Regions from separate parts of the Pseudoalteromonas fenneropenaei genome, predicted to be linked through region 3. Evidence: predicted binding sites of a transcription regulator. Region 3 holds the regulator's gene; each other region holds the start of a gene.
The links. The regulator sigma-54, encoded in region 3, starts transcription at its own class of promoters, with help from an activator protein. The targets are predictions, from matches to a motif close to GTTGGCACGNNNNTNGNNT.

Region 1: ACFOEE_RS08000 (TorF family putative porin) is a predicted target of sigma-54. The motif match lies at 1,297-1,315, and genes of this name have one in related genera.
Region 2: flgB (flagellar basal body rod protein FlgB) is a predicted target of sigma-54. The motif match lies at 1,161-1,179, and genes of this name have one in related genera.

What each region holds. Positions count from the first base shown of each region.
Region 1 is NZ_JBHRSD010000012.1:15,416-18,680, reverse strand. It holds gene ACFOEE_RS08005 (aldo/keto reductase) at 1-509, shown strand, start outside; gene ACFOEE_RS08000 (TorF family putative porin) at 586-1,263, opposite strand; gene ACFOEE_RS07995 (hypothetical protein) at 1,568-2,740, opposite strand; gene ACFOEE_RS07990 (AsmA family protein) at 3,110-3,265, shown strand, end outside.
Region 2 is NZ_JBHRSD010000010.1:169,851-173,115, reverse strand. It holds gene ACFOEE_RS04940 (CheR family methyltransferase) at 1-827, shown strand, start outside; gene flgB (flagellar basal body rod protein FlgB) at 1,215-1,625, shown strand; gene flgC (flagellar basal body rod protein FlgC) at 1,628-2,059, shown strand; gene ACFOEE_RS04925 (flagellar hook assembly protein FlgD) at 2,070-2,753, shown strand; gene flgE (flagellar hook protein FlgE) at 2,787-3,265, shown strand, end outside.
Region 3 is NZ_JBHRSD010000017.1:133,793-137,057, reverse strand. It holds gene lptA (lipopolysaccharide transport periplasmic protein LptA) at 1-2, shown strand, start outside; gene lptB (LPS export ABC transporter ATP-binding protein) at 1-724, shown strand, start outside; gene ACFOEE_RS10775 (RNA polymerase factor sigma-54) at 785-2,329, shown strand; gene hpf (ribosome hibernation promoting factor) at 2,358-2,645, shown strand; gene ptsN (PTS IIA-like nitrogen regulatory protein PtsN) at 2,647-3,093, shown strand; gene rapZ (RNase adapter RapZ) at 3,107-3,265, shown strand, end outside.

The DNA of each region.
Region 1 (3,265 bases), on a different contig from region 3:
ATCTGATGAATGTGGATGAAATGGCAGAGGCGTTTAATACCCTTAAACAAAATGGCGATGTGCTGCAATTTGGTGTATCGAATTTTACGCCTTCGCAATTTGCTATGTTGAAATCACGCCTAGATTTTCCTCTCGTGACTAACCAAATCGAATTTTCACCCTATGAGATGAAAGCCCTTGATGATGGGACGTTAGACCAATGTCAGCAGCTGCGGGTGCATCCTATGCTATGGTCACCGCTGGCTGGTGGCCGGTTGTTCTCGGCGCAAGATGAAAAAGCGCTGCGGTTACGGACGACGCTTGAACAAGTGGGTAATGAAATTGGTGCGGCGAGTTTAGATCAAGTGGTTTTTGCTTGGCTGGCTATGCACCCCAGCGAACCTAGCATAGTGCTTGGCACCGGCAATGCCGAGCGGGTGAGTGCGGCGGTGGCTTCGGCACAGCTTAAGCTAGAACGTGAGCAATGGTATCGTATTTGGCAGGCATCAACCGGTCATAGCGTGCCATAACGCACCGTAACGTACTATAGTGCAACGCAAAAAGGGCCAAACGGCCCCTGATTTGCAGCAAGTATAAAAATCGTGATTAGAGTTCGAAGCTCACGCCGTAGCTGGCGAAGACCTTAAAGTCGTCGTCCGCTTTTAAGTCGACTTTTTTCACCCCTAAGGTGAGGCCGTTTTTGCTGAGGCTGACACTGTAGTCCATGTATTTATCGTCTTCACCGTACCAATCCATAATGGTATCGCCACTGCTTTGGGCAATGTGGATAGCCAGTTCGGTGTCATTAAAGACGGTAAAGGCCATATTGGCTTCAAGGTAGAGCATGTCTTCGCTCGGTGCGGAGTCGCTATCAACAAAGGTAGTATAAGAGGCTTTTAGCGTCAGCCACTGCCAAGTGACCGCACCATAAATTTCACCGAAGTCGAGGTTGTTGGCAGCATCTGGGTAGGCATAGTATAAGTAACCAATATCGTAGCCGATGCCGTTACTTTCCCACGCATAGCCACCATAAATATCCATTTCATAGCCGGCACTGGCTTCTTCACCAAAATCGATAGTCGACATCCAAGTGCCGAGATAAAAACCGCTTTCATGGCTGTAATCAAGCCCGCCGCTCACCGCCGCGGCATCTTTGGTTTGGGTTACGCCACGCCATAAGTAGTTAGAGCTGGCCGCGACATTGGCGACCAATTCTGCTGACGCTGAAACACTATAAAGTGATAAAGCTAAGCAGGCGCAGAGTAGAGAATTTCTTGTTGTCATGTTGTCACCTCATTATTGTATCTGATTAAGCAATAGCAACGTATGCGCCAAAGTCCATTTTTTACTTGAAAAAACTGTAAATAATAAGATAAAACAGAGGGTTGTATTTTAATTCGGCACGTGCAAGCACACGACTGTTTCACATGCTTGCACTTCAGTGGTGCGTTTTTTGCGCAATTTGCACTTGTACCGAGCAAGCTAAGGTCTTGATGAAAATCACATTGTGCGATTTTTGTTGGAAGCGGCTGCCGACTAGCAACGCTAGGTAAAAGGTAGCAAGGGAGGTGATCCTCCCTAACTGAGCTTAGCCAAAAATGGCGCGCAGGAGTTGAATGGTTTCGTCTACTGAGCGGCCTTTTTCTACTTCCGCGATAATAGAATCGCGTTTGGCTTGTAAATACGCTGGCAGCTCTGGGTTTGCAAGCGCGCGGTCAACCAGCACTGCGGCTGAATCTTTACCGCGCTTAACCGCTTTCGGTTTGCTGCCACTGGCTGTAGTGGTGCGCTTGGGCTTATGCAATGCTTTATAGTAGTTTGATTGCGAGGCGGTATCTTCATCACAATAGTAGAACCAACAAGGCAACAAAGCTTTGTGGTTAGCCAATGTGGTTTCAAACTCATCTTGTGGGCCACAGAGTCTAAACCAAGGCATCGCATGAATTGCCTGCACCACATCTTGCCAGTAACGTTCAAAGTCACGGTTAGATAAACGCGCAATCCCTAATGCCATACACAAGGCATCGGCTTTACTGGCAGTCAGTGGTGTAAACACGTCTGGGCGGTGCATGGCCAATAAGCGGGTAGCTGGTGCTAAGGTCGGCACTTCATCACAACCTGTAAAGGCTTGGAGGTACGCGAGCACAAATTGCTGGTATTGCTCACCACTGACATCACCAGTAAGCGGGATATGCGCTAACGCATCGGCAAAACCGTGCGGTAAGTCCGCCAGTTGTTGATGGAAGCCTTTGGCACTGCGAGTTGAAGCAAACCATTCAACATCAAATGGATAAGCACTGCTGTCATGCGCCGGAGTGTGTTTACCGGCAAAGGCCAAACGGTCTTCTGGGATCATATCGGCTAAACTGGTGGCGCGTAGCCCTTGCACATGTGCCAATAGGGCAAATTGTTCGTCCAGTGCTAAGTGTTCATGGTGGTCACGAATAAATGCCACAATAATTGGCCAAGGCGCAATACGTAGCGATTTTAGCTGTAAGTAACTAATCGCTTGGGTGAGTAAATCTTGCAGCTTTTTCACCGTTGGTAGCTGGTGGTCGTCCAATAGGTCAAAATTGAGGCGGCGCTTTACCACATCCTGCAATTCATAACACCAACCCAAAAAATCACTTGGGTGGTTATCGACCTTAACAGCCATCAGATTCAGGCTAATGTCAGTCGCCTGCTTTAAAATGTTCTGGTAGATGGTACTTTCCAATTCAGGTAGTGCCATGTGCGATGGGGATATAAGCAGCTTCTTCATGCTGTGAACATGCTCCAACGGATCTCAGGCTATTAAGTGTAGCCAATTTCTGTCAATGTGGGGCGAGGATCATACCTAAGAATCAGTTTGATGCAATCCCGCTGTGTTGACTTGTCGTACAATCGCTTTGATTGCCCTGAAATCCGTGAAAATTACCACCTTTAACATGATTTTATTAAACGGCAGCGCTAGTATATACCCGTCGTCTTTTAAAATGCACGGTTGTTGGCTGCGCTTATTTACCCCAATCACTTAGTCCATCTAAGCGCATGGGGCTTCATTCACTTGCCGCCTACGTGCCTTTTGAAGTCCATTGGGTAAATCCATTGGGTATAGAAGCTAACATTGCCAACGCAAGAAGGGACAAATATGAACCGTGGAATTAAGATTGCCGCCGGTATTGGCATTATCATTGTAGCTGGGGTGGTGGTGATCCCATCGCTCATTCCTACCTCAACGATTGTTGCCAAAGTATCTGATGAGGTGACTGCAACGACAGGCCGGACCTTGCAAATCAACGGCGAT
Region 2 (3,265 bases), on a different contig from region 3:
ATAAGCATTTAGAACAAAGTGAATACGACCAGTTTCGGACCTTTTTAGAGCAACAGTGCGGAATTGTACTGGGCGATAATAAGCTGTACCTAGTGAAAAGCCGACTTGCGCCACTCATGGCTCGATTCAATGTGGCGTCTTTGTCACAGCTGGTCGCAAAAACCTTAAGTCCTCATGAGCGGCAATTACGTGCCGCTGTAGTGGATGCAATGACAACCAACGAAACTTTGTGGTTTCGTGACCAATACCCGTTTGAATTACTCAAGACCAAGATATTTCCTGAGTTTAGTGAATTGCGCAGACCGATTAAGATCTGGTCGGCAGCCAGCTCATCTGGACAAGAGCCTTATTCAATTGCAATGTCGGCCAGTGAATATCAGGCAAAAAATTTAGGTGCATTAAAAATGGGGGTGCAAATTACCGGCACTGACATCTCTAACACTATGTTGGATATGTGTAAAAATGCTGAGTACGATGCATTGGCATTGGCACGCGGATTATCACCTGAGCGAAAGCAAAAATTTTTTACTGATAGTGGTAATGGGATGGCCCGTGTTGTTGACCCAATCCGCCGCATGGTGAGTTTTCGCCATCTGAACTTACTTGATTCTTATGCGTTACTAGGCAAATTTGATGTGATTTTTTGTCGCAACGTATTGATTTACTTCTCTCCAGAGGTAAAGGCAAAAATCATCGCGCAATTTGCTCAGTCTTTGAATCCTAAAGGCTATTTGTTTTTAGGGGCATCTGAGTCAATGGCGGGATTAAGCAACGAGTTTGAAATGTTGCGTTGTAATCCTGGCATTATCTACCAAAAGAAAACCTGATAGCCGGCAAGAGAGTAAATCCCCATGAGCATAGGTCAACTATGTGAATGGGGTGCGCAAACGTAGCTAACACTGCTAAGTCTCTAATTAAGCCAAGTATCCTCATGCGCTAGGTTAGTTGCTGTTAAAGCCAGTCGCTGAAAAAGCTTTCGGCTTTTAGCTTTTGATGCCGTTATGTGACGCGATATGTTGCGTTTAATTCATTGTGCACCACTAATTAAACTTTACCAACGCAGCTAAATGACTGCTTTCCCAGTAATTATAAAAAGCGGCAAAGGTTTGCCTTGTCTCTTTCTTCCACTTAATACAGCAGTCAATCAATTTATTCTCGATTGTGGCCCACAATTTGCTTAATACAACCAGAGTCAAATTTTTGGAGTAGCGAATATGGCGATCAGTTTCGATAAAGCGTTGGGTGTTCATCCACATGCGATGTTGATCCGCTCGCAGCGTGCTGAGCTGTTAGCGAGTAATATCGCCAACGCGGATACCCCTGGCTATAAAGCGCGCGATGTAGATTTTGCCGCGGCAATGAAACAAGCCTTGAATAAGCAACAAGGCGGCAATCATATGTCGATGACAAACGAACGGCATATCCGAGGTGGTTCATCGTTGGTGGGGTCTACAGAATTATTTCGCTCTCCAAATCAAGCAGATACGGGTGATGGTAACTCGGTGGATGTACAGGTGGAACGAAACTTGTATATGCAAAATGCATTAGAGTATCAGGCCAGTTTGCAATTCTTAGGTGGCAAGTTTAACAGCCTTAAGAAGGCACTCGGTGGTCAAGGAGCTTAATCATGAGTCTATATAACGTTTTTGACATTGCTGCATCTGGTATGAGTGCTCAAAACATTCGCCTAAATACCACCGCGAGTAACATTTCTAACGCGAACAGTATCAGTTCAAGTCAAGATAAAGTTTATCGTGCGCGTCAGCCAGTATTTGCCGCTGAGCTAAATAAAGCAGCGGGTTTTCAAAACGGTAATTTAAGTCCTTCGGTAGGTGTTAAAGTACTGGGCATTGTGGAAAGTGATAAACCACTACAAGTGGAATATAACCCGAATCACCCAAGTGCGGACAAAGACGGTTATATCTACAAACCCAACGTTAATGTTGTAGAAGAAATGGCTAACATGATTTCGGCTTCACGCTCTTATCAAACCAATGTGCAAGTGGCAGATGCGGCTAAGCAAATGCTGACTAAGACCCTTCAGCTTGGCCAACGCTAGGAGTTAAATTATGAGTGATGTCGCTTCAACCAATACCAGTTATTTAGATTCCTTACGTTGGCAAGATAAGAAGGTCGCAACGTCAGACAAGAAAAGTGATGCCTTAACGCAATCAGACTTCTTTGCTTTGTTAACCCAACAACTGTCGTTTCAAGACCCGAGTAAACCGGCAGACAACGACCAAATGATAGCGCAGATGACTTCCTTTACCATGGCGGAAGGGATCTCAAACTTAAACAGTAAGTTTGAAGCTTTGAGTGCCTCGATGACTTCAAACTCGGCATTACAAGCATCTGCATTGGTCGGCAAGAAAGCACTACTTGAGTCTAACACTTTAGAGATGTCTGAAACTGGCGTAGGTAAAGGTTCGATTGTGGTGGAAAAGCCAGTCGACCAGTTATACCTCAACGTTTATGACAGTGCAGGTCAATTAGTACGCCGCATTGATTACGGTGCAAAAACCGAAGGTGCGGTGCGTTTTGAATGGGATGGACTAAACGACAATAAAGAGCGCGTCCCTCCCGGCCAATATACATTAAAAGCAGAAGGTAACATGAATGGTCAATATACCAGTTTACCTACTGCAACATTTAAAAACATTGATAGTGTCAACATTAACGGTTCATCAGGCATCATAGTGAATACTTCCCTAGGCGCAGTGAGATTAACCGATATCGCAGAAATAGCTGGCTAATGTGTTCTGCAACAAAATAATTGAGGTGAGTATATGAGTTTCAATATTGCTTTAACTGGTTTGGCTGCGGCACAAAAAGACCTAGATGTGACGGCAAACAACATAGCTAACGTAAACACTACGGGCTTTAAAGAGTCACGCGCGGAGTTCGCGGATGTGTATGCAGCATCGGTATTTAGTTCAGGAAAAACCAAAAATGGTGACGGTGCGCAAACGACGACTGTGGCACAACAATTTCACCAAGGTTCGTTAAAATTCACCAGTAACTCTTTGGACTTAGCTATTACCGGTGAAGGTTACTTTGCGATGGCAGAAGAGTTTGGTTCGCAAGATTATGCCTATACTCGTGCTGGTGCATTTAAGTTGAACAAAGATAACTTTATTGTTGATGCTGCAGGTAACTTCTTACAAGGTTTCCCAGTTGATCCGAGCACAGGTAATAATACTTCGGTGAGTTTAAGTACCGCTAGTGCGATTCAAATTCCTGACGCTTCAGGCTCGCCGCGCGCAAC
Region 3 (3,265 bases):
GAGTGTGTTAACTGCAAATTGTTTAGCAAAAAGCTACAAGGGCCGCGAGGTTGTTAAAAACGTCGGATTAAGCATTGAAGCGGGCAGCATAGTCGGCTTACTTGGCCCAAATGGCGCGGGTAAAACCACTACCTTTTATATGATTGTAGGGCTTGTGCCAAGCGATAAAGGCTCAATCCATATTGATGAACAAGACATCACGCTGCTGCCAATGCATAGCCGCGCTCGCCTTGGGATTGGTTACCTACCGCAAGAATCTTCTATTTTTAGGAAGTTAACGGTTTACCAAAACCTGATGGCGATTTTAGAAACACGCAAATCGCTGAAACGCAATCAACGCGAACAGATCCTCGATGAACTATTAGATGAGTTTAATATTCAACATATTAGAGATAGTTTAGGGATGGCTTTATCGGGTGGTGAGCGTCGCCGAGTGGAAATTGCTCGCGCTTTAGCCGCAAATCCAAAATTTATTCTCTTAGATGAGCCTTTTGCTGGCGTTGATCCGATTTCAGTGTTAGATATAAAGAAAATAATCGAGCACTTAAAGAATCGCGGTATTGGAGTGCTGATCACAGATCATAACGTGCGCGAAACCCTTGATGTCTGTGAGAAGGCATATATTGTTTCGCATGGTGAACTAATCGCCGCTGGCACTCCCGAACACGTACTCGCAGATCAAACTGTGCGCGACGTCTACCTAGGCGAACAATTCAGGCTATAGTTTTTGTAGTACAGTCGCCTATTTGAATTGAACACTTAGAAAAAGGATTGTTAGAGATACATGAGGCAATCATTACAGCTGCGCATGGGCCAGCAACTCACAATGACGCCACAGTTACAACAAGCTATCCGCTTGCTGCAGCTCAGTACGTTGGATCTCCAGCAAGAAATCCAAGAGGCGCTCGACAGCAATCCACTCTTAGAAGTGGATGAGCAAGATAGTGACGCAGAAACCGGTTCAGCTGACAACGACTTTGATTTTAGCGTCTCGAGTAGCAGTGGTGAAGAGCAAAACAATGAATTTGAAGGCAACGATTTCGAAGCAGGCAATGACTTTGAAGAATCGGTCAGCGATTATGAAATGGAAGCTGGTGATGCACTCAATAAGGATACTGTCAGCGACGAATTAGCGATGGATGTCACTTGGGACGAATATATGAGCGCAGCGCCCAGCAGTGGCTCTGGTGCTATGAGTGACGAAGACACCGTCTACCAAGGTGAAACCACCGAAACCTTACACGAATACTTGATGTGGCAATTGGAGCTCACGCCGTTTAGCCCCACCGATCGCGCCATTGCCGTGGCAATTGTCGAAGCCGTTGATGAGTCAGGTATGCTGACGGTTAGCACTGAAGACATTATGCACAGCCTTAATGAGGGTAGTGAAGAAGCTGAACCGATTGAGCTGGACGAGGTAGAAGCCGTCCTTAAACGTGTACAACTTTTTGATCCGATTGGAATTGCCGCACGCAGCTTGCAGGAATGCTTGTGCATTCAACTCAATCAATATGACCCAACTACACCTTGGCTGAGCGAAACCAAACAGATCCTCAACGAACATATTGAGCTTTTAGCCAGTCGCGACTATCGCACTTTGATGAAAAAGACTAAGCTAAAGGAAGATGAGCTAAAAGAAGTCATGACGCTCATTCACAGTTTAAGCCCAAAACCAGCTGCAACCGTGATCCACGAAGAACCAGAATACGTGATCCCAGATGTGTCGGTCAAAAAAGTCAAAGGTCGTTGGGTAGTTGAACTGAATCCAGATTGTATGCCGAAAATTCGTGTTAACGATCAATATGCCGCGATGAGCCGCTCGGTGCGCTCATCAAGCGATAGTCAGTTTATTCGCTCCCATTTACAGGAAGCGAAGTGGTTTATAAAAAGTTTGGAAAGCCGCAACGAAACCTTGCTAAAAGTGGCTAACTGTATTGTGAAGCAACAGCAGGCATTTTTTGAACATGGCCCAGAGGCAATGCGTCCTATGGTGCTAAATGATGTGGCTGAAATGGTGGAAATGCATGAATCTACCATTTCTCGGGTTACCACCCAGAAGTATATGCACACCCCGCGTGGCATTTTTGAGCTGAAATATTTCTTCTCAAGCCATGTAAGTACTGAAAACGGAGGTGAGTGCTCGTCAACAGCAATTCGGGCGCTCATTAAAAAGCTAATCGCCGCGGAAAAACCTACTAAGCCATTGAGCGACAGTAAAATCGCGGATATATTAGCGGAACAAGGAATTCAAGTGGCGAGACGCACTATTGCAAAATATCGTGAGTCTCTGGCTATACCACCGTCAAATCAGCGCAAGAGCCTGATCTGAGACGTAAAACAAAGAAGGAAGAATGCTTATGCAACTAAATCTAACTGGTCGTCACGTTGAAATTACCGATTCACTCAGGGATTATGTCACCAACAAGTTTGCGAAGCTGGAGCGACATTTCGATCATATCAACAATGTACATGTTATCCTTGATGTAGAAAAATTGATCCATAAAGCGGAAGCAAGCCTTCATGTGAATGGCGGAGAGTTATTTGCTTCGACAGAGCATCAAGACATGTATGCGGCCATCGATTTGTTATTAGATAAGTTAGATAGGCAAGTCATAAAACATAAAGAAAAGATGATCCGACACTAAAATGAAACTAAGTGCATTAATTTCAAAGGACTGCAGCAAAGCTGCAGTCCTTTTTAGTAGCAAAAAACGCATTCTCGAATACATCAGTGAACTGGCCCACCAACAGCTTCCCGACCTTGATCAACATGATATCCTCGACGCTTTATTAGCCCGTGAAAAACTCGGTAGTACTGGCATTGGTAAAGGCGTTGCACTGCCACATGGTCGTATGGCCGCAGTCGATAAAGTGCTAGTGATGGTCTTGGTTAATCAAGAAGCCATTGATTACGATGCCATCGACAATCGCCCCGTCGATATTTTCGTGGCACTCATCGTACCTGAGGGCGATAATCAAACTCATTTGCAGACCTTAGCCGCAATCGCTGATAAACTGAGGGACAAAGAATTTTGTCGTATGTTGCGTCAGGCGCAAAGTGACGAACAACTCTTTGAAATATTGTCGAGCTAAGTAAGGTAAAGAGATGGAACTAATTATTGTCAGCGGTCGCTCAGGTTCGGGTAAATCCGTCGCACTTCGGGTTTTAGAAGACTTGGGCTTTTATTGTGTCGACAATATTCCCGTCAATTTATTGCCGTCTTTGGTCCGTATTGCGGCTGACAGCTATGACAAAATTGCGGTC